One region of the Halomonas sp. 3H genome, then DNA from elsewhere that is predicted to be linked to it. Evidence: predicted binding sites of a transcription regulator. Region 1 holds the regulator's gene; each other region holds the start of a gene.

What was found. The regulator FNR, encoded in region 1, switches genes on or off when oxygen is low (the NO sensors DNR and NnrR bind a similar motif). The targets are predictions, from matches to a motif close to TTGATNTANATCAA.
Region 2: NFC98_RS17260 (SCP2 domain-containing protein) is a predicted target of FNR. The motif match lies at 3,891-3,904, and genes of this name have one in related genera.
Region 3: dsrO (sulfate reduction electron transfer complex DsrMKJOP subunit DsrO) is a predicted target of FNR. The motif match lies at 3,543-3,556, and genes of this name have one in related genera.
Region 4: clpB (ATP-dependent chaperone ClpB) is a predicted target of FNR. The motif match lies at 5,129-5,142, and genes of this name have one in related genera.

What each region holds. Positions count from the first base shown of each region.
Region 1 covers NZ_CP100360.1:694,980-702,060, forward strand. The annotation lists gene NFC98_RS03325 (putative nucleotidyltransferase substrate binding domain-containing protein) at 1-784, shown strand, start outside; gene NFC98_RS03330 (3'-5' exonuclease) at 840-1,466, shown strand; gene ttcA (tRNA 2-thiocytidine(32) synthetase TtcA) at 1,552-2,478, shown strand; gene fnr (fumarate/nitrate reduction transcriptional regulator Fnr) at 2,498-3,241, opposite strand; gene hemN (oxygen-independent coproporphyrinogen III oxidase) at 3,364-4,755, opposite strand; gene NFC98_RS03350 (sulfite exporter TauE/SafE family protein) at 4,853-5,551, opposite strand; gene ccoS (cbb3-type cytochrome oxidase assembly protein CcoS) at 5,551-5,781, opposite strand; gene NFC98_RS03360 (heavy metal translocating P-type ATPase) at 5,778-7,081, opposite strand, start outside.
Region 2 covers NZ_CP100360.1:3,752,710-3,759,790, reverse strand. The annotation lists gene NFC98_RS17280 (Rrf2 family transcriptional regulator) at 1-257, opposite strand, end outside; gene NFC98_RS17275 (YbaN family protein) at 316-729, opposite strand; gene NFC98_RS17270 (NnrS family protein) at 816-2,024, shown strand; gene hemN (oxygen-independent coproporphyrinogen III oxidase) at 2,309-3,694, shown strand; gene NFC98_RS17260 (SCP2 domain-containing protein) at 3,981-4,475, shown strand; gene NFC98_RS17255 (adenosylcobalamin-dependent ribonucleoside-diphosphate reductase) at 4,508-6,619, shown strand; gene NFC98_RS17250 (ribonucleoside-diphosphate reductase) at 6,695-7,081, shown strand, end outside.
Region 3 covers NZ_CP100360.1:3,172,439-3,179,519, reverse strand. The annotation lists gene NFC98_RS14655 (molybdopterin dinucleotide binding domain-containing protein) at 1-1,496, opposite strand, end outside; gene nrfD (NrfD/PsrC family molybdoenzyme membrane anchor subunit) at 1,489-2,685, opposite strand; gene dsrO (sulfate reduction electron transfer complex DsrMKJOP subunit DsrO) at 2,666-3,445, opposite strand; gene NFC98_RS17990 (XRE family transcriptional regulator) at 3,765-4,043, opposite strand; gene NFC98_RS14635 (APC family permease) at 4,450-5,889, shown strand; gene glaH (glutarate dioxygenase GlaH) at 6,051-7,031, shown strand.
Region 4 covers NZ_CP100360.1:339,397-346,477, reverse strand. The annotation lists gene ilvN (acetolactate synthase small subunit) at 1-199, opposite strand, end outside; gene NFC98_RS01730 (acetolactate synthase 3 large subunit) at 199-1,923, opposite strand; gene clpB (ATP-dependent chaperone ClpB) at 2,416-4,998, opposite strand; gene pgeF (peptidoglycan editing factor PgeF) at 5,333-6,088, opposite strand; gene rluD (23S rRNA pseudouridine(1911/1915/1917) synthase RluD) at 6,113-7,072, opposite strand.

The DNA of each region.
Region 1 (7,081 bases):
CGAGGGGCGCGGCGAGCAGATCCTCAAGACCGACCAGGACAACGGCCTGATCCTGGCCGACGGCCTCGACTGGCCCGACTGTGGCGAGCAGATGCAGCGGCTGACCGAGACCCTCATCGAGCTCGGCTACCCGCCCTGTCCCGGCAACATCATGGTCTCCAACCCCGAGTGGGTGGGCACCGAGAGCCAGTGGCGCGCGCGCATCGCCAGCTGGGCCGGCAAGCGGGATGGCGACAGCCTGATGAAGCTGGCCATCATGCTCGACTCCCATGCGGTGGCCGGCAACCCGGCCCTGCTCGACCGGGTACGCGAGGAGCTCTTCGAACGCTGCTCCCGCGACGAGCTGCTGCTCTCCTACTTCGCCCGCACCGCCCTGCGCTTCTCGACCCCGCTGACCCTGTTCGGCTCCCTGAAGAAGCCGCAGCACGGCATCGACATCAAGAAGGGCGGCATCTTCCCGATCGTCCACGGGGTGCGGACCATGGCGCTGGAACGGCGTATCCGGCCGACCTCGACCCTGGAACGCCTGGATGCCCTGGCGGCGGATGGCAGGCTCGAGGCCAGCTTCGCCGAGGACCTGGGCGAGGCGCTGTCGCTGTTCACCGAGCTGCGCCTCAAGCAGCAGCTGGCGGGGCTGGACGGCGAGGCGGCGAGCCGCAAGCCCGATCGGGTGGTGGTCCAGGAGCTCTCGTCCCTGGAGCGCGACCTGCTGCGCGAGGCGCTGCATATCGTCAAGGACTTCAAGCAGCGCCTCTCCCACCGTTTCCATCTGGAGTATTCGTGACGCCGAGGCGACGTCCGAAGGAACGACAACGACAACGACTCAAGGAGACCCCGTCATGATCAAGGCCCTGCGGCGCGCCGCCGACCGTCGACGACACGCCAACGGTGACTACGCCTGGCTGTTCCACCCCTACACCGGTGACGAGATGGTGGTGATCGACACCGAGACCACCGGGCTGGATACCCGCACCGCGGAGCTGGTCTCGATCGCAGCGGTGAAGGTGCGCGGCGACCGGGTACTGACCAGCGACTCCCTGGACCTGCGCCTGGCGCGTCCCGCCAGCCTCTCCGGCGACTCGATCCGCATCCATGGCCTGCGCGGCATCGACCTGGACGGCGGCGAGGAGATGGAGGCCGCCCTGGCCCGCCTGCTCGACTTCGTCGGCAACCGGCCCATCGTGGGGTGGTGCCTGGACTTCGACCTGGCCATCCTCAACCGCGAGCTTCGGCCGCGCTTCGGCTTCGACCTGCCCAATGCCACCATCGATGTGGCCCAGAGCTACGCCCGCCGGCTGCGTCGCCGCCATCCCGAGGTCGATGCGCTGCCGCGCTTCGAGCGGGTGGCCGAACTGCTGGGGGTGCCGGTCATGGGACGCCATACGGCGCTGGGCGATGCGGTGACCACGGCGCTGATGTACCTGAGGCTGGATCGCGCGACGCAGCCGGCCGGCCTGTTCTCCTGACGTCGGGAGGGCGTCGCCTCGTGCCGGCGGCGGTGGTAGGATGGGCGCCCGTCAATTTCCGTCCGCTCTGGCAGCGCCTACGACCATGCAAGACGCCGTGATCTTCGATCCCCCCACCTCGGCTTCCCCTTCCCGGGACGCCGCGCCGGCCGAACCGGCCTCATCGACCCTCGAGGCCCTGGATGCCCGCGCCAAGCGCGAGTTCAACAAGCTCCAGAAGCGCCTGCGGCGTCAGGTCGGCAACGCGATCATCGACTACGGGATGATCCACGAGGGCGACCGCGTGATGGTCTGCCTGTCGGGGGGCAAGGACAGCTACACCCTGCTGTCGATCCTGCGCAGCCTGCAGCGCAATGCGCCCATCGACTTCTCGCTGGTGGCGGTCAACCTCGACCAGAAGCAGCCCGGCTTCCCCGAGCACGTGCTGCCCGAGTACCTCGCGTCGATCGGCGTGGAGTACCACATCCTCGAGCGCGACACCTACTCGGTGGTCAAGGAGAAGACGCCCGAGGGCAAGACCACCTGCGCGCTCTGCTCGCGGCTGCGTCGCGGCTCCCTCTACGGCTTCGCCGAGGAGATCGGCGCCACCAAGGTCGCCCTGGGGCACCATCGCGAGGACATTCTCGAGACGCTGTTCCTCAACCTCTTCTTCGGCGGCAGCCTCAAGGCGATGCCCCCCAAGCTGCTCTCCGACGATGGCAGGAATATCCTGATCCGGCCGCTGGCCTACTGCCGCGAGGCGGACATCGCCGAGTATGCGCGGCTGATGGAGTTCCCGATCATCCCCTGCAACCTGTGCGGCTCGCAGCCCAACCTGCAGCGCCAGGTGGTCAAGGAGATGCTTGCCGAGTGGGAGAAGAAGCACCCCGGTCGCCTGGAGAGCATGTTCAAGGCGGTGACCAACGTGGCGCCGTCGCAGCTGGCCGACCGTGAGCTGTTCGACTTCGCCGGGCTGGAGGAGAAGCAGCAGCAGTTGCTGGCCAACCGCATCGATATTCTGAACGAGCGATAAGCGCCGAGCGCGCCCGGCGCTACTTCGCCCCTTCCTCTTCGGCGACCTGGGTCAGGGCCTCGAGGTCGAGGATATGCACCTCGCGGCCGGAGACGGCAACCAGGCCCTGGCTCTGGAAACGGCCCAGGATACGGCTGACCGTCTCGACCGCGAGCCCCAGGTAGTTGCCGATATCGGCCCGGGACATGGAGAGGCGGAAGCTGTAGGGGGAGTAGCCGCGGCGCCGGAAGCGGTCGGAGAGGCCGGCGAAGAAGCTGGCCAGCCGCTGGTCGGCGGTCTTGCGCGAGAGCAGCCGCATCATGCGGCGGTCGTCGCGCAGCTCCTTGCTCATGCTGCGGTAGAGCTGGGTGCGCAGCTCCGGCAGCGACTCGGAGAGGCTGTCGAGACGGTCGAAGGGGATCTCGCAGACCGTGGTGGTCTCCAGGGCCACCACGGTACCGGGGTAGCGTGCCTCGTCGATGCCGTCGAGCCCCACCAGCTCGCTGGGCAGGTAGAAGTTGGTGAGCTGGTCCTCGCCGCTGCCCTCGGTGGTCACCTGCTTGAGGCTGCCCGAGCGGACCGCGAAGACGCTGGTGAAGGGGCTGTCCTGGCGGAACAGGGTCTCGCCCTTCTTCAGCGGCGCACGCCGGCGGATGATGGCGTCGAACTGGTCCATGTCCTGCACCTCGAGCGCCAGCGGCAGGCACAGCGAACTCAGGCTGCAGGTCTGGCAACGGGTCTCGTGCAGCAGGGAACGCCGCCGGCCGGTCAGGGTATCCGGCATGGCCGACTCCTCCTTGATCGTGATCATGCCGGTCATTATGGAGGAAACTGCGGTCAGGGCAAACCACCCCTAAGGAGGTAGCTGCCCCGCCCGGCCGGCAGCGGGTCCCGCCCGCTGCCGGTTCAGGCGCCCGGCGGAGGGTAGGCGTCGAAGGCCATGGCCAGCCGATGGATCAGCAGCTCGCCGGCAGCGGTGGCGACCAGCCGGCTGCCGTGGCGTTCGAGCAGCCCGTCCCGGCGCAGGGGCTCGAGGCGTTGCAGGGCATCGGCCAGGCTCGCTTCGGCGTCGACGCCGTGAGCGGTGGAGAGGGTCTCGAGGTCCAGCGCCATCCCGCACAGCAGCCGCTCGATGGCGTCGCCCCTCAGGTGATCGTCGGCGGTCAGGCGGATGCCCCGCGAGGTGGGCAGTCGGCCCGCGTCCAGGGCGGCCTCGTAGGCGGCCAGGCTCTCCGGGTTGCGGGCCAGCACCTCCTCCAGCTGGCTGACGGCGGCCACGCCCAGGCCGATGTGGTCCGCCGGGCCGTGAGGGGTGTAGCCCAGCGGGTCACGCCTCAGGGTGCCATTGGCCCGGGCGATGGCCAGGCTGTCCCCGGGACGGGCGTACTGGCCCATGCCGATGGCCACATAGCCGTCGGCCTCCAGCCGCTGCCGTGCGTCGAGGAGGATCATCAGCTGCGTCTGCCGTGACGGCAGGTCCTCGGCGCGGATCTGCTGCTGGGCGCGGTAGCGTTCCGGGAGGTGCGAATAGCGATAGAGCGAGAGCCGCGGCGGCGCCATCGCGATCATCTGGTCGAGGGTCTCGGCGAAGCTCTCGCGGGTCTGCAGGGGCAGGCCGACGATCAGGTCCAGGTTCAGCGAGCGGAACCCCAGCCGTTCGGCCTCGTCGACCAGCGACTCGGTGAGCACCCGGGGCTGGATCCGGTTGATCGCCTTCTGCACCCGCAGGTCGAGCTCCTGGACGCCCAGGCTCAGCCGGTTGAAGCCCAGCGCCTGCAGGTGGCGCAGGGTGAAGACATCGGCCTCCCGCGGGTCGACCTCGATGCTGTAGTCGCGCTCGCGTGAGCCCGAGAGTCCGAAACGGGCATCCAGGCGGTCGAACAGGTCCCCCATCTGGTTCAGGGAGAGGAAGGTGGGCGCGCCGCCGCCCCAGTGCAGCCGCTGGACCTCCCGCGAGGTCGCCAGGTGGCGGGTCAGCAGTACCATCTCGCGGTCGAGCCGGGAGAGATAGGGCTCGGCCTGGCGGTTGTCCCGGGAGGCGATGCTGTGGCAGGCGCAGAAGCGGCAGGCCTGGCGGCAGAAGGGCAGCTGCACGTCCAGCGACAGCGGGCGTCCGCCGTGGTTGCTGCGCTCCAGGGCCGCGGCGAAGGCGTCCGCCGTGAGCCCGTCGCCGAAGCAGGCCACCCGCGGGTAGGTGACATAGCGGGGGCCGTCGAGGTCATGGCGGCACAGGCGCGACAGGGCGCGGTCGGTGCGTGATGGCCCGACGCGAGTCGCGGTCTTCGCATGGGCGGGCATGGCGGCACTCCCGGCGGTGGATGTGCCTTGTATGCTAGCGGGGAGGCGGCAGGGTCGGCGTTGAGCTGCGTCAATCCCGGGTGGAATAGCCGGGAATTCAGCCGTGCGCCGCGCCGGGCAGCAGTTGCCAGAGCTGCCACAGGGCGAAGGCGATGATCGAGAGCGCGGCCAGGGTGCGCGTGGCGCGGTGTCTGATCAGGCCCCCCAGCTGGCGGGCCGCCAGCCCGGTGGCCAGCAGGGCCGGCAGGGTACCGACGCCGAAGGCGCCCATCAGCGCGGCCCCCCTCAGCGGGTCGGCCATGGCCAGGCTCCAGGCCAGCATCGAGTAGACCAGCCCGCACGGCAGCCAGCCCCACACCGCCCCCAGCGCCACGGCCTGGGGGATCCTGACCACCGGCATCAGCCGCCGACCCACCGGCTCCAGGTGGCGCCACAGGCGCCGGCCCACGGCTTCCACTCGCAGCAGCCCCTTCCACCAGTCGGCGATATAGAGTGCCATCAGGATCAGCATGACCGCGGCGAACAGCTGCAGCACCACCCGCGTGGCCGGGGTGAGGGTGAGCAGGGTGCCGAGGCCCGCCACCAGGGCCCCGGCGACCATGTAGCTGGCGATGCGGCCCAGGTTGTAGCCGAGCAGCAGCCCGGAGAGGCGCGCCGGGGAGCGCATGCTGGGGGGCACGGCGAAGGTCAGGGCGCTCATGATCCCGCCGCACATGCCGATGCAGTGGGCGCCGCCGAGCAGGCCGAAGACGAAGGCCGCGGCGAGCGGCGGCAGGCCGAGTCCGGTGGGATCCATCAGCGGGAGTCGCCCGGCCCCGGGTCGTCCCTGTCGGCATCGTGGCGAACCTCGCGGCGGCGCCGGCGCTCATCGGGGGGCAGGTCGTTCTCGTCCTCGTCGAAGAGGATGCGGTGGGCGGGCCCCTCCAGGTCCTCGAACTGGTCGTTCTTCACCGCCCAGAAGAAGGCCCAGACGGCCAGGCCGAGCAGGATCAGCGACAGCGGAATCAGCAGGTAGAGGATGCTCATGCGTTCACCCGTTGTGGGGCCGGTGCGACGGCCTGCCGGGGCTCGGCGGCCCGGCTGCGGAAGCGGTTGAGGCGCAGGGCATTGCCCACCACCACCAGGGAGCTCGCCGACATGCCGATGGCCGCGAGCCATGGCGGGACGAAGCCCATGGCGGCCAGCGGCATGGCCGAGAAGTTATAGCACACCGACCAGACCATGTTCTGGCGCATCACCCGGCGGGTGGCCCGCGAGATCTCGATGGCCTCGACGATACGGATCAGCCGCGGGCTGAGCAAGATGGCATCGGCGCTGGTCCTGGCCAGGTCGGTGGCGCCGTTCATGGCGATGGCCACGTCGGCGCCGGCCAGTACCGGGATGTCGTTGATGCCGTCACCCACCATGGCGACCTTTTCGCCGGCCGCCTGGCACTCGCGGATGCGCTCGAGCTTGCATTCCGGGCTGGCTGCGCCGCGCCAGGTGGTGATGCCGAGGCGCCCGGCGAGCTCGCCTGCCGCCTGGGGGATGTCGCCGGAGAGCAGCTCCACCTCGAGGCCCAGGGCCGTCAGGGCGCGGACCGTCTCGGCGGCGTCCTCGCGGACATGGTCCTGCAGCGCGAACCAGGCGCGCGGCTCGCCCTCCTCGGTGAGCAGCAGCCACTGGCCGTCACCGGGTGCCTCGAGGGGGTGGTCCGGCGCGGCGAACCCAGGCTTACCCAGCCGCCAGCGTCGTCCTTCGATGTTGCCCTCCAGCCCCTGGCCGGTGCGGCTGGCGACCGCGTCGGCGGCCACCGTGGCCAGGCGGTAGGGGTGGAAGGCGCGGGCGATGGGGTGCTCGGAGCGCGCCTCCAGGGCGGCGGCGAGTACCCGCGCCCGGTCGGCCGCCAGCGCGCCGAGGGGGCGGGTCTCCACCAGCGCCATCTGTCCGGTGGTCAGGGTGCCGGTCTTGTCGAGGATCACCCGGTCGAGCTGGGAGAGTGCCTCGATGGCGTTGGCCCGGGTCACCAGCACGCCGCGGCGGCGCAGCTGGCCGTGTCCGGCCGTCAGGGCCGTCGGCGTGGCTAGGGCCAGGGCGCAGGGGCAGGTCACCACCAGCACCGAGAGGGTGACCCAGAGCACCCGCGACGGGTCGATGAACCACCACACCGTGGCCACGCCCAGGGTGACGAACAGCAGCCGCAGCACGAACAGGTGCGACATGCGCGCGGCCATCTGGGCCAGGCGCGGGCGGCTGGCGAAGGCGCGGTCGGTGAGGTCGACGATGCCGGCCACCCGGGCATCCCGGCCGGCGTGGGTCACGCGCACCACCAGCGGGCTCTCCACGT
Region 2 (7,081 bases), 840 kb from region 1:
AGGTCATGCTCCGTGTCGCGGACCAGCTTGCCGAGGCGTATCTCGTCTGGCGCCTTCTTGAGCAGCAGGCCGCCGTTCTTGCCGCGGATGGCGGTGATATAGCCCTTGTGACTGAGGTCCTGGACCACCTTCATCAGGTGGTTGCGCGAGATATCGAAGCGCCCGGCGATCTCGTGGATGGTGGAGCGCTCCTCCCCCTTGACCGCCAGGAAGATGAGGACACGCAGGGAGTAGTCGGTGAAGCGGGTCAGATGCATGGGGCGTCCCGGTGCCTTGCGGCTTGATATTAGTCAATGTTGATAAGCTAAGCGCCTTTCATTCTACCACCTGATGCTTGCCCGGGCGGAGAGTTCCGTGCCCCTCGGCGGCGGGGCGCGTCAGCACGAAGGCGGCGACTCCACAGAACAGTGCGCCGGTGGCGGCCAGCACGGCGCCGCTGGCGCCTCCCAGCCACAGCACCCCCCAGCTGACCAGCAGCAGTGCCGCCGCCAGCCGCTTGGCACGGCGGGGCACGGCGCGCCGTTCGCGCCAGGCGTGCAGCGTCGGTCCCAGGCGGGGGTGCGCGTGCAGCCAGCGGGCCAGCCGTGGCGAGCCCTTGGGCGCGGCCCAGGCGGCCACCAGCAGGAAGGGCGTGGTGGGCAGCAGCGGCATCACCAGCCCGGCGGTGCCGAGCCCGATGCAGCCGTAGGCCAGACCGCTCCAGGCAAGGCGCGTGGCAGGAAGTCTCATGGCAACCGGACCTCGCAAATTGGCAGCGGTGACATTAAGTAGTATTTTATATGCATGTTTATGATTCGTGCAAAGGGAAATCCCGAGTGTCATCCCTGAGACCCGCCTCGGCCGCGTCATCCACCCCCGCCTGGCGCTGGCTCTTCCCGCTGGCGGCCCTGCACGCGGCGCTGCTGGTGCCGCTTTCCCTGCTGTCACTCTACCACCCGGGAGGAGTCGCGCTGCTGGCCTCGCCTGCGGCACATGGTCGCGAGCTGATGTTCGGTTTCGCCCTGGCCGTGATCGCCGGCTATCTGCTCGGGCCGCTGCCGCCGCGACGGCTGCAGGCGCTGGTCGCCCTGTGGCTGCTGGCGCGGCTGGGCGGGCTGGTCTGGCCGGGAGCCGTGCCGGTGACCCTGGCCGACGCCGGGTTCGCGCTGCTCGTGGCCTGGCACCTGGTGCCGCGCTTCCTTGCCGCCAAGAAGTGGCGCAACCGGGTGCTCTCGCCGCTGCTGGGACTGCTCTGCCTGCTGGCGGTCGTCACCCTGACCTGGCGCCACCTGGGCCCCATGCCCACCACGGCGCCGCTGATGCACCAGAGCGTGCTCTGGCTGGTGTTGCTGATGGTGTTCATGGGCGGGCGGGTGCTCGCGCCGGCGGTGAACGGCCACCTGATGGCCAGCCGACGCCAGGCCGGCGCCGGGGTGCAGCCGCACCTCGAGGCGGCGCTGATCCTGCTGCTGGGCGTCACCCCGCTGCTGATGCTGTGGCCGCCCCTGCGGCCGCTGGCGGCGGTCCCGGCGATGGCGGCCGGGCTGCTGGTACTCCTGCGGCTGTGGCGCTGGCGCCCCTGGGCCTGCCGAAGGCGACCCGACCTGCTCGGGCTGATGCTGGGGTATGCCTGGCTGGGCATCGGCCTGCTGCTGCTGGCCCGGGCCTGGTGGCAGCAGCCCCACGCCAGCGCCACCCTGCACGCCTTCACCATCGGGGCGCTGGGCACCCTGGCCTCCGGCATCATGCTGCGCCAGGCGATCCTGCGCGCCAAGGCACGCCCCGAGGCGGAGCCGCTGCTGTTGTCGCTGGCGCTGCTCTTCTGCCTGGCCGCGGTGCTGCGCCTGCTGGCGCCGGAGGCCGGCCAGCACTGGCTCGCCCTGCTGTGGGGCTCGGCACTTGCCTGGAGCCTGGCCTGGGGGCTCGCCGCCTGGCGGCTGCTCCACTGGAGCCGCCGCATGGTAAATCGAGGCACTGCGCGTGCAATGGCCGATAGCGAGGGGCGCCGGGGGCAAGCCGAAGAGGAGGTCCTACGCCAGGGGTGAGGAGCACTGCTCCGAACGGGCTGGCCATGGATGGCCAGCACCGGTCCTGCGAGCGAAGCAGGACGCGAGAGCGAAGCAGGGCGTCGGTAGCGTACAGGGAAGTATTCACAGCGCCTCCTCGCAGGATTGTCGACGGATCAGCCCCGAGTGAATCTCAAACGGTGGTGTTTGATCCAGGTCAGCTACCTCGAGAAGGGTACCGACGCGTCGGACCCTGAATGGCATACTCTGCCCCATACGGCGGCGCCGCGGTGCCGCCACCCGGTTAAAGAGGCTGTTTCACGATGCAAGACGACCTGCTGTTCGATCGCCCCCTGGTGGAGAAGTACGACCGTCCGGGGCCGCGCTATACCTCCTATCCCACGGCGCCCCAGTTCCATGCGGCCTTCGCCGAGGATGACTACCGCGCCGCGGCCGAGCGCAGCAACCGGGCCGAGGCGCCCAAGCCGCTGTCGGTCTACGTGCATATCCCCTTCTGCAAGAGTCTCTGCTACTACTGCGCCTGCAACAAGATCATCACCCACAACACCGAGCGCGCCGCCGAGTACCTCGAGTGGCTCAAGCAGGAGATCCGCGTGCAGGGGGCGCTGTTCGACGAGTCGCGGCGCCTGACCCAGCTGCACCTGGGCGGCGGCACGCCCACCTACCTGAGCAACGCCCAGCTCGGCGAGCTGATGGCGGCGCTGGACGAGGCGTTCCACTTCGCCCCGCCCGCCGAGCGCGAGTTCTCCCTGGAGGTGGACCCGCGCACCGTCACCCCCGAGCAGATCCACGAGCTCCATGCCCTGGGCTTCAACCGGCTGAGCTTCGGCGTCCAGGACTTCGATCTCGACGTGCAGAAGGCCGTCAACCGCGTGCAGAGCGAGGAGGATGTCATCTCCCTGGTGCACGCCGCCCGCGAGGCAGGCTTCGAATCGGTGAGCGTCGACCTGATCTACGGCCTGCCGCTGCAGACGGTGGCCAGCTTCGATGCGACCCTCGACAAGATCATCGCCCTGCAGCCGGACCGCATCGCCAGCTACAGCTATGCCCACCTGCCGGAGCTGTTCAAGGCCCAGCGCCTGATCCGCCCCGAGGACATGCCGCCGCCGGAGCGCAAGCTGGAGCTGCTCGAGCTGACCATCCGCCGCCTCACCGCCGCTGGCTACGTCTATATCGGCATGGACCACTTCGCCCTGCCCGACGACGAGCTCTCCCTGGCCCGGGAGAACGGCACCCTGCAGCGCAACTTCCAGGGCTACTCCACCCACGCCGACTGCGACATGATCGGCCTCGGCATCACCTCCATCGGCAAGGTGGGGGACACCTACAGCCAGAACGTCAAGGAGACCGCCCAGTACCAGCACCGCCTGGAGGAGGGGCGCCTGCCGGTGTTCCGCGGCTACCGGCTCAGCGACGACGACCGCCTGCGCCGGGACGTGATCAACGCCCTGATGTGCCACAACCGCATCGACTTCGCCGCCATCGAGCGCCAGCACGCCATCGTCTTCCGCGACTACTTCGCCGATGCCCTGGAGGAGCTCCAGGAGATGGCCGACGACGGCCTGCTGGCGATCCGCGAGGGCGAGATCGAGGTGCTGCCCACCGGCCGGCTGATGATGCGCAACGCCGCCATGGCCTTCGATGCCTACCTGGCGAAGAGCCAGGGGCGCTACTCCCGCACCGTCTAGGTGTGATCTCTCGGAAGGCGGCGCCCGCGCTTGCGGGCGCCGCCTTCGCGCTCCTCCCCACCGCCCTGTGGCGGTGTCGCTGTCAAATGAAAATGGATCATGATGCGCTCACGCTTGCACCAGATATGGGGCTTGCCGAGAGGATATGGTCTATATATGGTAGGCGGGCCGCGGGTGATCGAGGCCCACCGTCGACATGATGCATGTCAGTGCAGCCTCCGGAGCACCGGCCTAGGATGAACGGTTCGGCGGCCCCGGCCGCATGGTTACCCTCAGGAGAGCTGTCATGTCCCTGCCGTTGTTGCCTTTACCGTTACAGGCCCTGCCGCGTCCTCCCGCCCCCGCCCGCCTGATTCGCGCCATCGATCCGCGTGTGCCGGTCGGCGTCAAGCGCCGCCTGGTGGAACCGCTGCTCAACCGCACCTTCGCCGAGCCCCTGGCCGAGGGGGAGTTCGACGCCCTGGCGGGGCGCCGCATCACCCTGGCCATCGAGGACCTCGGCATGGCGCTGACCCTCACCCTGGAGGGCGAGCGCCTGAGGGTATGTGTCGAGTCCGGCGAGGCCACCATCCGCGGCGGCTGGCGGGAGTTCCTCTGCCTGGCCACCCGCCGCGAGGATCCCGACGCGCTGTTCTTCCAGCGCCGCCTGCTGATCGAGGGCGACACCGAACTGGGGCTGATGGTCAAGAACCTGCTCGACGGACGCGAGGAGGGTCTGGCCCAGGGCCCCTTCGGCGAGCTGCTGGTCCGCCTGGAGCGGCTGGCGAACCGAACGAGCTGAACCGCAACCGACAAACTTCCGGAGCCATCCGAATGAGCACTTCCACCAAGGCAGTGAAGTCATCCAACGAGGTGCCCCTGCAGGCCCCCTCCCGCGACATCTGGGATGCCAAGTACCGCCTCAAGGACCGCCACGGCAAGCCCGTGGACAAGGACGTTTCCGCCACCTGGGAGCGGGTGGCCCGTGCCCTGGCCGCGGTGGAAGGCGACAAGGCCGACGAGTGGCTGCCGAAGTTCCGCTGGGCGCTGGAGAACGGGGCCATCCCCGCCGGGCGCATCATGTCCAACGCCGGCGCCGAGGCCTACAAGCCGGCGGTGAGCCTGATCAACTGCACGGTGTCGCGCACCATCCGCGACTCCATGCACGACATCCTCGACTCGGTGGTGGATGCCGGCATGACCCTCAAGGCGGGCTGCGGCATCGGCTACGACTTCTCCACCCTGCGCCACAAGGGCGCCTTCGTGTTCGGCGCCGGGGCCGGCACCAACGGCCCCCTGGCGTTCATGGATATCTACGACAAGATGTGCTTCACGGTGGCCTCCGCCGGCGGGCGCCGCGGCGCCCAGATGGGCACCTTCGATGTCGGTCACCCCGACGTGCGCCAGTTCATCGAGGCCAAGCGCGAGGCGGGGCGCCTGCGCCAGTTCAACCTCAGCCTGCTGATCACCGACGAGTTCATGGAAGCGGTGAAGCAGGACGCCGACTGGCCGCTGGCCTTCCCGCTCCACGAGGGCGAGAAGGAGGACGTCGACGAGAGCGAGCTGCTCTACCGCGACTGGCCGGTGGTGGAAGAGGGCTACACCGTCGACGCCGAGGGCCGCGTGGCCTGCCGCATCGTCGAGGTGATCAAGGCCCGCGAGCTGTGGGACACCATCATGAAGTCGACCTACGACTTCGCCGAGCCGGGCTTCATCCTGATCGATCAGGTCAATCGCATGAACAACAACTGGTTCTGCGAGGAGATCCGCGCCACCAACCCCTGCGGGGAGCAGCCGCTGCCTCCGGAGGGCGCCTGCCTGCTCGGCTCGGTCAACCTGACCCGCTTCGTCATCGACCCCTTCGGCAAGAAGCCCCGCTTCGACTGGGAGCGCTACCGCCAGGTGGTGGCGATCTTCACCCGCATGCTCGACAACGTGGTGGAGATCAGCGGCCTGCCGCTGCCGGGCCAGCGCCGCGAGATCGAGGCCAAGCGTCGCCACGGCATGGGCTTCCTGGGCCTGGGCTCCACCTTGACCATGCTCAAGATCCCCTACGGCTCGCCCGAGTCGCTGGCCTTCACCGAGGAGGTGAGCCGCAATCTGGCCATCGAGGGCTGGAAGCAGGCCCTGGAACTCTCCCGCGAGAAGGGCATGGCTCCGGCACTCGACGAGGACTACGAGATCACCCCGCGGATGATGCGCGAGCGCCCCGAGCTCAAGCAGGATGGCTACGAGGTGGGCGACAAGGTGCCGGGCCGCATCCTGCACGCCCGCTACAGCCGCTACATGCAGAAGGTCGCCGAGGTGGAGCCGGAGCTGGTGGCGGCGCTCGCCGAGCACGGTGCGCGCTTCACCCACCACAGCTCCATCGCGCCCACCGGCACCATCTCGCTGTCGCTGGGCAACAACGCCTCCAACGGCATCGAGCCGTCGTTCTCGCATCGCTACTTCCGCAACGTGATCCAGTCGGGCAAGAAGACCAAGGAGCAGGTCGAGGTGGTCTCCTTCGAGCTGGCGGCCTACCGCCACTTCATTGCCGCCGACGCCGTGGAGAGCGACCTGCCGGACTACTTCATCACCGCCGACGCGGTGAGCCCGAAGCAGCACGTGGCGGTGCAGGCCGCCGCCCAGGCCTGGGTCGACTCGGCGATCTCCAAGACGGTGAACGTGCCCACCGAGTTTGCCTTCGACTCGTTCAAGGACCTCTACCTGGACGCCTACGCCAGCAAGCTCAAGGGCTGCACCACCTTCCGCTTCAACCCGGAGGCCTTCCAGGGCGTGCTGGTGCGCGAGGACGACCTCAAGAACACCACCTATGTCTTCGAGCTGGAGAACGGCGAGACCGTGGAACTGCGTGGCGACGAGAAGGTGGTCTATGACGGCGAGGAGCACAACGCGGCGAACCTCTATGACGCGCTGAAGGAAGGCACCTATGGCAAGTGGTAGTAACGGCACTTGCCGGATCAGCCCCGAGCGATGGATGCCCAGTGCCACCCAACAACTTTCCGGAGGAGCCCCCTGATGGCCGTCGAGATTTCGTCAAAGATCGTGTCCTACAGTGTCAAGAAGGCGGTGGAAGAGCCGCCGTTGGCCGAGGAGAACCCGCTCACGGTGCGCATCCCCTCGCGCCCCGAGGGCACCCTGGAGGCCGTCTCGGAGAAGATCTCCTACGTGGGCGCCGAGGGGCGCAAGAAGGTCTACCTGCTGGTCTCCTTCATGCCCGTGGAGGGCGTGCTCAACGGCAAGCGGGTGGTGATCGAGCGCCCGGTGGAGTTCTTCTTCCCCTCCGGCCAGCTCTCCAGCGAGCACCAGTGGATCACCGCTACCATGCGCAGCCTGTCGCTGGCCGCCCGGGGTGGCTACGTCACCCAGGCGGTGGCCGACCTGCGCAAGGTGGCCTGGGACAAG
Region 3 (7,081 bases), 1.4 Mb from region 1:
GCCTCGGGGATGCCGCAGTGCTCGGCGTACTCGGCCAGCTCAAACTCGTGGGCTGACTCCCGCAGCAGGGTCATGCTGCTCTTCACCCGTACGGTGGCGCCAGGCCCTTCCGACGTACCGGCGAGTTCGACCTCGCGGTCGACGAAGAGCTCGGCGGCCATCGCCTCCTCGCCGTGAACGAGCTCGCCGTCGACCACCACCATGGGGGCGTCGTCGTCGCTGTCGGCCTCCACCAGGCCCAGGTCGCTGGCGCGCAGGAAGTGGCCGCGGCGCGGGTGGTCCTCGGTGTCGATCACCAGGTGGGTGGCGTTGGAGTGGGTGGCCTCGCCGGCGGCGTCCGCGGCGGCCTTGCCCGGCAGCTCCAGGAACGCCCTGGCGTAGCCCTGGTTGTCGAGCAGCCAGCGGATGATGGCCATGGCGAAGGCGCTGTCGGTGCCGGGGCGGATCGGCACCCAGCGGTTGTGTTCGGCGGCGTGGGAGGTGGAGGCGTTCAGTGCCGGGTCCACCACCACGTACTCCAGGGTGCCGGCGGCTCGGGCCTGGGCGATCAGTCGGCCCTGGCGCTTGAAGGGGTTGCCGGCCTGGCTCGGCGCGCAGCCGATGTACATGATGAAGCGGGCGTTCTGGATGTCCGGCTTGACGTGGGCGTTGGCGCCCAGATCATTCATCACCGCGCCGGAGCCCATGCGGAAGGCCAGGCCACAGTAGGCGCCGTGGTGGCCGTAGTTGCGGGTGGCGAAGGCGTTCAGCGTGAAGCGCTTGAGCAGGTCGGAGCGGCCGTAGTCGGTGGCCTCCATCACCATCAGCTGGTTGGCCCTGGGGCCGTACTCCGGGTTCTCCGGGTCGATCGGGGTGTCGTGGTCGTGGATGGCGCGCAGGCCGTCCACGTGGCCCTCGCCGAACAGGTCGCCGCCCTCGCAGATCTCCTCGATCAGCTGCTCGAAGGAGATCTTCTGCCACTGGCGCTCGCCGCGCCCGCCCACGCGCTTGAGGCAGTGGTCGATGCGGAAGGGGCTCTCCAGCTGGCTCATCATGGCGTTGCCACGGGCGCAGGCGGTGGAGCGGTTGACCTGGCCCTGGCCGCCGAAGGCGCTGACGTGGCGCAGCGCCTCGGCCACCGGGGTGCGCATGGGCAGGTGGTCGTCGGCGGAGAGCGGGTGGTAGGGGTTGCCGGAGACGCGCAGCACCCGGTCGCTCTCGTTGTCGACGCGCACCCGCACGCCGCACTGGGTGGTGCAGCCGTAGCAGATGGTGAAGGCGGTGCGCTGGTCCGGGTTGAGGGTCAGCTCGCCGGTGTCGAGATCGACCCGGTACTCCGGCGCCAGGGAGTTGCCGTGGATGCGATCCTTCGGCTTCTCGCCGGCGCTGCCGGTGACGCCCTTGGCCATCTTGGCCAGGGGGTCGGAGTAGCCGGCGACGAAGGTGGCGGCACCGCCGGCGGCGACGGCGCCCTTGAGCAGGCGGCGGCGTGAGGTATCGACGGGTGACTTAGCCATGGCTGGGCGCTCCTTCGACGGACTTGGCGTCGGATTGTGCGTTGCTGTCGGAGGGGGAAACGTCGGCGGCGCTGCCGCCCTGGCGCGCCTGGCGCCACGGGATCAGCAGGTCGATCACCAGGGCCGCGGCGAGCCACAGGCCGAAGGTGCCGACGATGCCGAGGAGGCCGGAGGAGCCGGCGGGAATGCCGTAGTGGTGGAAGCCGGCGCTGTTGCGGGCCACGTGCTGCACGTCCATCAGCACCACCCAGCGGAACATCCAGCCCATGTGGATGGCCACCAGGCCCAGCACCCAGGCCCAGGCGAAGAGGGCCGGCCGGCGGGCGGCGGGGCGGGTGAGCAGGTAGAGCACGGCGCCGAACAGGGCTACCCCGGTCAGGCCGCCCCAGAGGGCGGTGCTGCGCCAGGAGGGGCTTGCGCGCACGGAATCGAGCGCCGCGGCCACCGAGCCGACGTTGGCGTTGATGCCGTCCAGGAACCAGCTGCCGGCGACGATCCCGGCCACCACGCAGGCGCCCAGCAGCACCTTGAGCATCTGGCTGCTGCTGGCGAGATCCCGCATGCCACTGATGCGGTTCAATACCAGCACCAGACCCGCCGCGGCGATAAAGCCGGTGGCGACCAGCATCGGCGGCAGCCAGACGGTGTTCCACAGCGGGCGCGCCTTGACGATGGCCAGCTCGGCGCCGGTGTAGAGCATGATGCCGGTGGAGAGGGCCAGGGTGCCCAGGCCCACCAGCACCAGCAGGGCGCGCGGGGTGGGGGCGTCACCGAACGACAGCAGGCGGGCGACCACGCCCGCGAGGCCAGGGGCCTGGCGGTTGGCCTGCAGCGCGGGGCGCCAGGCCAGCCAGGCGAGCAGCAGCACGCCCACCACGTAGAGCGGCAGCAGCAGGCTGCCGATGGACATCCAGGAGCTGGAGGTGGCGTAGGCGTAGAAGTGCCAGAAGCGCAGCGGCTGGTGCAGGTCGGCGAGCAGCGCCACCGGTGCCACCAGGGTGGTGGTCAGGCAGGCCAGCATGGCCAGGCGAGCGGTGGGCAGCCAGCGCTTCTTGCCGAACACCAGCGCCGGGGCCGCCAGCCACAGGGTGGCGTAGGAGAGGGCGATCAGGAAGAAGTACTGCACCGCCCAGGGGTACCAGGCGATGGCGTAGCGGGGAGCGAGCAGCTCAATGGCCATGGAATTCATAACCCATCTCCTTGCCGTGGGGGTCGAGGACTTCCAGGGCCACCGGCTCGGCGAGCGGGCGCGTGATGAAGCGCTCGTCCATGCCGAGGTAGAAGACCTGGGGCAGGGTGTTCTTTTCGGGCTGCAGCACCATCAGCTCGTCCCGGTGCTCGGCGATCATGCGGCTGATCTGGCTCTCGGGGTCGCGCATGTCGCCGATGATCCGCGCGCCACCCACGCAGCTCTCCACGCAGGCCGGCAGCAGGCCGGCTTCCAGGCGGTGGGCGCAGAAGGTGCACTTGTCGGCGGTCTGGGTCTTGTCGTTGATGAAGCGGGCGTCGTAGGGACAGGCGTTGACGCAGTAGGCGCAGCCCACGCAGCGGTCGCTGTCCACCACCACGATGCCGTCCTGGCGCTGGAAGGTCGCCTCCACCGGGCAGACCGGCACGCAGGGCGGGTTCTCGCAGTGGTTGCACAGACGCGGCAGCATGAAGGTAGCGAGCTCGCCGGTCTCCTGATGCTCGACCTCATACTGGGAGACGGTGGTGCGGAACTTGCCCATGGGGGCGTCGTTCTCGATATGGCACGACACGGTACAGGCCTGGCAGCCGATGCACTGGCGCAGGTCGATGAGCATGCCGTAGCGTTTGGTGGGGTCGCCTTCTCGGCGTGGCGGCTGGCTGTTGATGCCGGCGCTGGCAACGCTCGAGAGCGGAATCAGGGCGGCACCCGCGCTGAGGCGGGCCAGCTGGCCGAGAAGGGAGCGGCGAAGGTGGTCCATGGCGCCTCCGGTGGCCTGGGTGTCGCGGGGGATCGCCCTGCGACAGGAAGAAAGGGGGTGACACCGGAGAGATTAGCTGCGACCAAGGTCGAGGGTCTTGATATGCGTCAAGGGAAGGTTAGCAAGCTCTTAATACTCCCTTAATGTAGGCATAACTGACTGGTAAGAAAGGGAAAAGCTATTCGAGGCGAAGAAAAAAACAAGGGCGGATCCGCGAGGGAAGAGGGCGGAGTATGGCCCGAAAACCATCACGCCCCACCGGTGGTCCGGCGGGGCATGATGCAAGAAAGGCTTCAGACGGCTTGCCGCGTCGGCGGCGTCAGTGCGCCGTGGGGTGTGGATCGATGGTGCGATGCAGAATCTGCAGCTCGTCGACCGAGAGGTGCTCCAGGCGGCCAGCGAGCAGGTCGCTGACCTTCTGTGCCGGCAGGCCGGCGCGGCGGGCGATCTCTCGGCATCCCAGATCCGACACGGCGATCAGCCGAGTCACGATGCGCATGAGGCGTGTACGTTTTTCCAGGTCCCTGACGTCGAGGTCAGGGCTTCTTCGCGGGGGGTCGAGAAGGTCCGCGCTTTGGGTATGACGTGCAGTACTCATGATGCTCCAGTGGGCGATTGCGACAAGCACACTATGGGGGCTCTTTGGCGATTTTGCCAGTGTCGTTTCGATGATCCTTTCGTGGCATCGCGCCCCGTTTCCGGCCGGGGGCGTCCGGCATGTCGATGTGCAGAATATCGAACTGCTGCACCGCGGCAGTCAACGGCGCTTCCCCGTCGCCGGCAGCGGATTCAACGCTGGCGGTTTCTTTTGTATAGCAATGATTTTATTGTCTTATCTCTGTTCTCCAGGGCGCGGGGATCCGCCTCGATCGCGTTCCTCGGACGAATGTCTAGTACGGATATCTTGAACATCGGCTTGCTCGTTAGCACCGCGTTAACTATTTTTGTCGACGTTTCCGCGAAAAATATTCATTCCGACAAGACGGCTACAACGAGAGGATGACATGAGCAACGACGATTCGACGCAAGGCCAGCTGACGCGCGTGCTGGCCCGCAAGGATGTGCTGGCCCTGGCCTTCGGCGCGATGATCGGCTGGGGCTGGATCGTGCTGACCGGCAGCTGGATCCAGTCGGCCGGCAGCCTCGGCGCCATCACGGCCTTCCTGCTGGGCGGCCTGGTCATCGTGCTGGTCGGCCTGACCTATGCCGAGCTGGCCTCGGCGATGCCCCAGGTGGGGGGCGAGCATGTCTACAGCTACCGGGCCATGGGCCACTTCGCCTCCTTCCTCTGCACCTGGGCCATCACCCTGGGCTACGTGAGCGTGGTGGCCTTCGAGGCCGTGGCGCTGCCCACCGTGGTGGAGCACCTCTTCCCGAACTACGCGGTGGGCCACCTCTGGACCATCGCCGGCTGGGAGGTCAAGGCGACCTGGGTGGCGGTCGGCGTGGCCGGCTCGGTGGCCATGATGTGGGTGAACTACGTGGGCATCCGCACCGCGGCGCTGCTGCAGAAGGTGGTGACGCTGCTCATCCTGGTGGTCGGCATCATGTTCATCACCGGGGCGCTGTTCGAGGGCGAGCGGGCCACCATGGAGCCGCTGTTCAACGTCCGCGAGGGCGTCATCGGCGGGGTGATGATGGTGATCATCATGGTGCCCTTCATGTTCGTAGGCTTCGACGTGATTCCCCAGGCGGCCGAGGAGATCAATCTGCCGTTCCGCGAGATCGGCCGGGTGCTGATGATCTCGGTGATCCTGGCGGTGTTCTGGTACTCCTTCATCATCCTGGGCACCTCGCTGATGCTGGACCCGGAGGCCCTGGCCGCCAGCTCGCTGGCCGTGCCGGACGCCATGCAGGCGGCCTTCCAGGCCCCCTGGGCGGGCACCCTGATGATCCTGGCCGGGATCGCCGGCATCGTCACCAGCTGGAATGCCTTCTACGTGGGCGGCTCGCGGGCCATCTATGCCCTGGCCCACTCCGGCATGCTGCCGGCCTGGCTGGGCAGGCTGCACCCGAAGCATCGTACGCCCACCAACGCCATCCTGGTGATGGGCCTGCTCTCCTGCATCGCGCCCCTCTTCGGTCGCCCGGCCCTGGTCTGGCTGGTGGTGGCCGGCGGGCTCGGCATCGTGACCGCCTACCTCTTCGTGGCGATCTCCTTCGTGGTGCTGCGTAGACGCGAGCCGGAGATGGAACGCCCCTTCCGGGTTCGCCACGGCAAGCTGGTGGGGGCGCTCTCGGTGATCCTCTCGCTCTGCCTGATCGGCATGTACCTGCCGGGCAGCCCGGCGGCGCTCTCTTCGGTGGAGTGGGTCATGTTCGCCGGCTGGATGCTGATCGGCCTGGCGCTCTACGCCTGGTCGCGGGCGCGCTACGGCACCGCCTACAGCGACACCATGATGAACCGCGAGCTGGCCGGCGCGGATCCCTACCCGGGACGTTGACCCCAGCCCCTCCCTCGGGCTCCAGCCCTCGAACCGCAGCCCCGGCCCCGTGCCGGGGCTGCGTCGTCAAGGATACCCGACAGCCGGGGATTATTTTTGACAAAGATCATTAATGTAGATATTTTTAGATTGTATCTACAATCAATGCCGGAGACCCTGACATGACCGCACTGACCCAGCTTCCCGCCGTTGCCATGCCCCTGCCTGCCGACATCCGCGGCTTCACCCTGGCTCCCTCGGCCCAGTCGCCGCGGCTGCTGCAGCTGACCGTGGGCCGGGAGGTGGTCGAGGCCTTCCTGGCGGCCGTCGCCGAGTGGCCGGTGCAGGCGCTGGAGTACAAGTCGATGCTGCGCTTCCGCGTGGCGAAGATCCTCGATGACCTGTGCGACAACACCCTCCAGCCGGTGCTGGTGAACACCCTGGTGGACCGCGCCACCGGTGGCCTGCAGGTGACCCCCGAGGGGCTCGGCTCCGTGGCGCAGGCCGATGAGATGGTCAAGTTCGCCACCGCCGTGGCCCACCTGATGGGGCGCTCCAACTTCGATGCCATGAGCGGGCAGTACTATGCGCGCTTCGTGGTGAAGAACGTCGACAGCTCGGACAGCTACCTGCGTCAGCCGCACCGGGTCATGGAACTGCACAACGACGGCACCTTCGTCGAGCAGGACACCGACTACGTGCTGATGATGAAGATCGACGAGCAGCACATGGAAGGCGGCAACTCCCTGCTGCTGCACCTGGACGACTGGGAGGACCTGGAGCGCTTCTTCGCCCACCCGCTGGCCCACCGGCCCATGCGCTGGACCGCGCCGCCCAGCAAGAACGTCGCCAGGGACGTCTTCCATCCGGTGTTCGACGTGGACCGCGAGGGGCGGCCGGTGATGGCCTACATCGACCAGTTCGTGCAGCCCAGGGACTTCGAGGAGGGCAACTGGCTGACCGACCTCTCCGAGTCGCTGGAGACCAGCCCGGCCATCGTCTCGCTGCCCAATCCGGTGGGCAGCTTCCTGCTGATCAACAACCACTTCTGGCTGCACGGCCGCGACCGCTTCACGCCGCACCCGGAGCTGCGCCGCGAGCTGATGCGCCAGCGCGGCTACTTCACCCATGCCAAGACCCTGCGCGACCCGCGCCAGGCCTGAGGGCGTCGCCGCGAGCAGCGAGTGACCCCGACGAGGCCACGCCCTGCGCC
Region 4 (7,081 bases), 360 kb from region 1:
GCTTGTTGAGATGCTTGGTGATCTGTTCGATCACCCGGTCGTCCCCCACCGTGGTCACGGTCAGTCGCGACAGGGTCTCGTCCTCGGTGGGCGCCACGTTCAGCGTCTCGATGTTGAAGTTGCGCTGAGAGAACAGCCCCACCACGCGAGACAGGGCGCCCGGTTCGTTTTCCATCAGAATCGAGATGATATGGCGCATCAGGTCCGCTCCGTCTTGGAAAGCAGCATGTCACGCATGGCGCCCAGCGGCACCTGCATCGGATAGACGTGCTCGTGCGGGTCGACCGCCACGTCGAGGAACACCAGCTCGTGCTTGTCGGCAAAGGTTCTCTCCAGTGCCGGCTCGAGCTGGTCGAGGGTCTCGACCTTCAGCGCGGTGAAGCCATAGGACTCGATCAGTTTCTGGAAGTCGGGCAGCGACTCCATGTAGGAGTGGGCGTGACGGGACTTGTAGTTCAGGTCCTGCCACTGCCGCACCATCCCCAGCGAAGCATTGTTCAGGTTGACGATCTTCACGCCGCCACCGAACTGCTTACAGGTGGAGAGCTCCTGCATCATCATCTGGAAGCTGCCCTCGCCGGTCACGCAGATCACCTCCTCGTCCGGGAAGTTCTGCTTGATGCCCATGGCCGCCGGGAAGCCGAAGCCCATGGTGCCGAGACCGCCCGAGGTGATGAAGCGGTTGGGCTTGTCGAACTTGTAGTACTGGGCCGCGAACATCTGGTGCTGGCCCACGTCGGTGGTCACGTAGGCCTCGCCGCGGGTGAACCGGCACAGCGCCTCGATGACCTCCTGGGGCTTGATGGCCTCGCCGGGCTTCGAGGGCTCGTAGAGCCTGCCGACCCGCTCCTCGCGCCAGCCGTCGATCTTCTGCCACCACTCGGCCAGGGCCTCGGGGTGGGCGATCTCCTTGCCCTGCACCAGGCTGATCATCTCGCTGATCACGCTGCCGGCCGGCCCCACGATGGGCACGTCGGCCCGCACGGTCTTGGAGACCGAGCTCGGGTCGATATCCACGTGGATGATCTTGGCCGTGGGGCAGAACTTGGAGGTGTTGTTGGTCACCCGGTCATCGAAGCGCGCGCCGATGGCGATGATCAGGTCGGCATGGTGCATGGCCATGTTGGATTCAAAGGAGCCGTGCATGCCCAGCCAGCCGAGACACTGGCGATCGCTCTGCGGATAGGAGCCGATGCCCATCAGGGTAGTGGTGATGGGGTAGCCCAGCCGCTTGACCAGGTCGGTCAACCCTTCACTTGCCCGCCCGGTCACCACGCCACCGCCGGTGTAGAACACCGGGCGCTTGGCCTTGAGCATCATCTCCACGGCCTTCTTGATCTGGCCGCTGTGCCCGCGGGAGACCGGGTTGTACGAGCGCATCTTGACCTTCTTCGGGTAGACGTACTCGTAGCGCTCGGTGGGGGCGGTCATGTCCTTGGGAATGTCCACCACCACCGGGCCCGGGCGGCCGGTCGCTGCCAGGTAGAAGGCCTTCTTCAGCACTTCCGGAATCTCGGTCGGATGCTTGATCGAGAAGCTGTGCTTCACGATGGGGCGTGTCACGCCGATGATGTCGGTCTCCTGGAAGGCGTCGTCGCCGATCAGGTGGCTCATCACCTGGCCACACAGCACCACCATCGGGATCGAGTCCATGTAGGCGGTGGCGATGCCGGTGACGGCGTTGGTCGCGCCGGGACCGGAGGTGACCAGCACCACGCCGGGCTTGCCGGCGGCTCGGGCGTAGCCGTCGGCGGCGTGGGTGGCGGCCTGTTCGTGGCGTACCAGGATGTGCTTGACCTTGTCCTGACGGAACAGGGCGTCGTAGATGTGCAGCGCCGCGCCGCCTGGATAGCCGTAGATGTATTCGACGCCCTCATCCTGGAGGAAGCGGGCGATCATGTCCGCGCCTGAAAGCAATTCCACTGATGTCTCTCCCCTGGAGGTCTCGAGTGCGATCCGTGTCTCGAATGCGGGACACGGGGTCGAGTGCGACGGTATGTCGCTGCCGGCCTCGCCGGCACCTGATGCCAAACCCTGGCTTGTTCGGCCCTGTTGGGGCCTGCACTCTCATCGCGGCGGATCGCCGCGTCGGGGCGTTGGTCAGGACGGGCGGTTGGCCCGAGCCTGGAAGTCCTTCGGCGGGTAGAGGCCATGGGGCCTACCCTTCGCGCGGGAGTGGGGGGTCGCCCGCAGAGTTCCGCGCCCGCAAATCAGGAAGGGCCAAGATTCCATTAGCGACACAACGGTGTCAACCGCGGAAAAGGCGTGAGTGGGCCGACGCGCCCGGCGCGACGGCATAAAAGAGCCCGCCGGGCTGGGTGCCGGGCGGGCAAGGGGGTTACAGGACGCAACCTGATTTCAGTGTAGACAGTTGCCGACCGGACGCCCGGTCGGCACGGTAACGCTTTGTTGGGCTCAGCTCTGGAACACCAGCTGGTCGCCCTCCGCCTCCACGTGGATGACATCGCCGGGCGAGAACTTGCCGGCCAGCAGGTCCTGGGCCAGCGGGTTCTCGATGCGCGCCTGGATCGCCCGCTTGAGCGGCCGCGCCCCGAACACCGGGTCGAATCCCGCCTCGGCCAGCAGGCCCAGCGCCGCCTCGCTGACCTCGAGGGAGAGGTCGTGCTCGGCGAGCCGCGCGCGCAGGCGGTCGAGCTGGATCTCGGCGATCGCCTGGATCTGCGCCTGGCCGAGGGCGTGGAACACCACCACCTCGTCGATGCGGTTGATCAGCTCCGGACGGAAGTGGTCGCCGACCACCGCCATCACCATCTCCTTCATCTGCGCATAGTCGCTGTCGTCGCCGCCCATGCGCTGGATGATGTCCGAGCCCATGTTGGAGGTCATCACGATCACCGTGTTGCGGAAGTCCACGGTGCGGCCCTGTCCGTCGGTCAGGCGTCCATCCTCCAGCACCTGCAGCAGGATGTTGAAGACATCGGCGTGGGCCTTCTCCACCTCGTCGAGCAGCAGCACCGAGTAGGGCTTGCGGCGCACCGCCTCGGTCAGGTAGCCACCCTCCTCGTAGCCCACATAGCCGGGGGGCGCGCCGATCAGCCGGGCCACGGAGTGCTTCTCCATGAACTCCGACATGTCGATGCGCACCATCGCCTCCTCGGTGTCGAAGAGGAAGTGGGCCAGTGACTTGCAGAGCTCGGTCTTGCCCACCCCGGTCGGGCCGAGGAACAGGAAGGAGCCGTTGGGACGGTTGGGGTCGGCCAGCCCGGCGCGGGAACGGCGCACGGCGTTGGCTACCGCGGTCACCGCCTCGTCCTGGCCGATCACCCGCTCGTGCAGCGCCTCCTCCATGCGCAGCAGCTTGTCGCGCTCGCCCTCGAGCATCTTGGAGACCGGGATGCCGGTCCAGCGCGATACCACCTCGGCGATCTCCTCCTCGGTGACGTTGGAGCGCAGCAGCTGGTGCTTGGAGGTATCGGCCTCGCCCTCCCCGGCCTCGGCGATCTTCTTCTCGAGCGCGGGGATCACCCCGTACTGGATCTCGGACATCCTCGCCAGGTCACCCTGGCGACGCGCCTGTTCCAGATCGACGCGGGCCCGGTCGAGCTCGTCCTTGAACTGGGCCGCGCCCTGGATGCTGGCCTTCTCGGCCTTCCAGATCTCGTCGAGGTCGGCGTACTCCCGCTCGAGTTCGCCGATCTGCTCCTCCAGGCTCTCCAGGCGCTTCTTCGAGGCCTCGTCGCTCTCCTTCTTGAGGTGCTCGCGTTCCATCTTCAGCTGGATCAGCCGGCGGTCGAGGCGATCCATCTCCTCGGGCTTGGAGTCGAGCTCCATGCGGATGCGCGAGGAGGCCTCGTCGATCAGGTCGATGGCCTTGTCGGGCAGCTGGCGGTCGGTGATGTAGCGGGTCGAGAGCTTGGCCGCGGCGATGATCGCCCCGTCGGTGATGTCGACGCCGTGGTGCACCTCGTAGCGCTCCTTGAGGCCGCGCAGGATCGCCACGGTGTCCTCCTCGGAGGGCTCGTCCACCAGCACCTTCTGGAAGCGGCGCTCCAGGGCGGCATCCTTCTCGATGTACTTGCGGTACTCGTCGAGGGTAGTGGCCCCCACGCAGTGCAGCTCGCCGCGGGCCAGGGCGGGCTTCAGCATGTTGCCGGCGTCCATGGCGCCCTCGGCCTTGCCGGCACCCACCATGGTGTGCAGCTCGTCGATGAACAGGATCACCCGGCCCTCCTCCTGGGCCAGCTCCTTGAGCACCGACTTGAGGCGCTCCTCGAACTCGCCGCGGAACTTGGCCCCGGCCAGCAGCGCACCCATGTCCAGCGACAGCACGCGCTTGTCCTTGAGACCCTCCGGCACCTCGCCGTCGACGATGCGCTGGGCCAGCCCCTCGACGATGGCGGTCTTGCCCACGCCGGGCTCGCCGATCAGCACCGGGTTGTTCTTGGTGCGCCGCTGCAGCACCTGGATGGTGCGACGGATCTCGTCGTCGCGACCGATCACCGGGTCGATCTTGCCGCTGGCCGCCCGCTCGTTGAGGTCCAGGGTGTACTTCTCCAGTGCCTCGCGCTGGTCCTCGGCGTTGGGGTCGGCGACCCTCTCGCCGCCGCGCACGCTGTCGACGGCGGCCTCCAGCGACTTGCGGGTCACCCCCGCCTGGGTCAGCAGCCGGGTCACCGCGTGGCCCATCTCCAGCGCGGCCAGCAGCACCAGTTCGCTGGCGATGTACTGGTCGCCGCGCTTCTGGGCCTCGCGGTCGGTGAGATTGAACAGCTTGATCAGGTCACGGGAGGGCTGCACCTCGCCGTCGAAGTGGGCGACCTTCGGCAGGTCATCGAGGTGGCCCGTCAGGCCCTCGCGCAGCCGCGCGGCGTCGCCGCCGGCCTTCTGCACCAGCGCCTTGACGCCGGTGTCGGTGGCCTCCAGCAGCGCCAGCAGCAGGTGCCCGGGTTCCAGCTGGTTGTGGCCGCGGCCCACGGCCAGGGACTGGGCGTCGGCCACGGCGTTCTGCAGCTTGGCGGTGAACTTGTCGAAACGCATGAAACCTTCCTCCATCGGGGTGGCGGCGCGCTTGGACGCACCGCTTGGCCCTGTCAATTCGTCTTGACACATTCAATGGAGTCAGGCTGGCCGGCTTTCAAGTCGGTCGCCAGGGGAAGCGCGTGGCAAGTTGACGCGGATCAAGGCAAAAGGAGTCACTCGAGGCTTTTCCGGCGACAGGTCTGCGAGGGGGCGCTGTAAATACGTCCGTGTACGCTACCTCGGCCATCCCTGGTCCTCGGACCCCCTCTTCGACCTGTCCCCGGCGCCTCTCGCTTGACGCCACTGAGATGGCCCTGGGGTTTTATTGGCGCTTGTAGCTCGGCGCTTGGCGCTATCGCAGCCAGATCACGCTGGCCATGCGCCCGGTACGGCCATCGTCGCGGCGGTGGGAGTAGAAGCGCGGCTCGCAGGCGGTGCAGAAGTGGCCGCCGCTGATGTGCGACACGCCCAGGCGCTCCAGGCGCAGGCGCGCCAGGCGGTAGAGATCCGCCATGTAGTGGCCCAGGCGATAGGGGCTGGGGTCGAAGGCATCGACCGCCTCGGGGTGCACGCCGACGAAGGCCTGCTGCACCTCGGGGCCGACCTCGAACTGGGCGTTGGAAATCGCCGGGCCCAGCCAGGCGAGCTGCTCCTCCGCCGGCACGCCAAGCGCGGCCACCGTGGCTTCCAGCACGCCCCCGGCCAGCCCGCGCCAGCCGGCATGGGCCACCGCCACCCGGGTGCCGCGACGGTCGCTGAAGAATACCGGCAGGCAGTCGGCGGTGAGCACCACGCAGGCGTAGTCGCGGTCGAAGGCCACCGCGGCGTCGGCCTCCGGGGGGTGGGCCTCATAGGCGTGCTGCACCCGCGCGCCATGCACCTGGTCGAGCCACAGCAGCGGGCGCTCGTCGTCCACCTGCTTCTGCAGCAGCCGCCGGCACAGCGCCACGTGGTCGGCGTTGTCGCCCACATGCTCCGCCGGGTTGAAGCAGGCGAAGTCCCCCTGGCTGGGCCCCGTCTCGCGGGTGGTCACGAAGGCCCCCACCGTAGTGGGCGCCGGCCAGTCAGGCAGGATCAGGGTCGGGCGCAGGTCAGGGGCGTCGCTCATGGCGGATTCCTTGGCGCAGGGGTGTCAGCGCATCGTGGCGTGGTCTTCGCGCAGGTAGTCGACCAGCATCAGCATGTCATCGGGCAGCGGCGAGCGGAAGGTCACCCGCTCGCCGCTGCCGGGGTGCACGAAGGCCAGCTTGCGGGCATGCAGCGCCTGGCGCGGGAACTCGCGCAGGATCTCCTTGAGCGGCTCGGCGGCCCCGGGCGGCAGCTTCAGCCGCCCACCGTAGACCGGGTCGCCCACCAGGGGATAGCGCAGGTGGGCCAGGTGCACGCGGATCTGGTGGGTACGGCCGGTCTCGAGCCGGCAGCGCACATGGGTATGGGCGCGGAAGCGCTCCACCACCCGGTAGTGGGTCACCGCCGGCTTGCCGGAGGCCGTCACCGCCTGGCGCTTGCGGTCCTTGGGGTGGCGACCGATGGGCGCTTCCAGGGTGCCGCCGGCGGTCATCGTCCCCACGCACACGGCATCGTACTCCCGCGACACCGTGCGGGCCTGCAGCTGCTCGACCAGCGCCGTCTGGGCGGCCAGGGTCTTGGCCACCACCATCAGGCCGGTGGTGTCCTTGTCCAGGCGGTGCACGATGCCCGCCCGCGGCACGCCGGCAAGCGAGGGGCAGTGGTGCAGCAGCGCATTGAGCAGGGTACCGTCGGGGTTGCCCGCCGCCGGATGGACCACCAGCCCGGCCGGCTTGTCGATCACCAGCACCTCGTCGTCCTCGTGGACCACGTCGAGGGGGATCTCCTGGGGCTCGAAGCGGGTGTCGTCCTCCACCTCGGCGGTCAGCTGCAGCTGCTCGCCGCCATAGACCTTGTCCTTCGGCCTGGCGGGATTGCCGTCGACGGTCAGCTCCCCCGACTTGATCCAGGCCTTGAGGCGCTCACGCGAGTGGTCCGCGAACAGTTCGGCCGCGGCCTGGTCCAGGCGCAGGCCGGCCATGGCGTCGGGAACGCGTTGCTGTGCTTCCAGGGTCTGGGACATGAGCGAGAG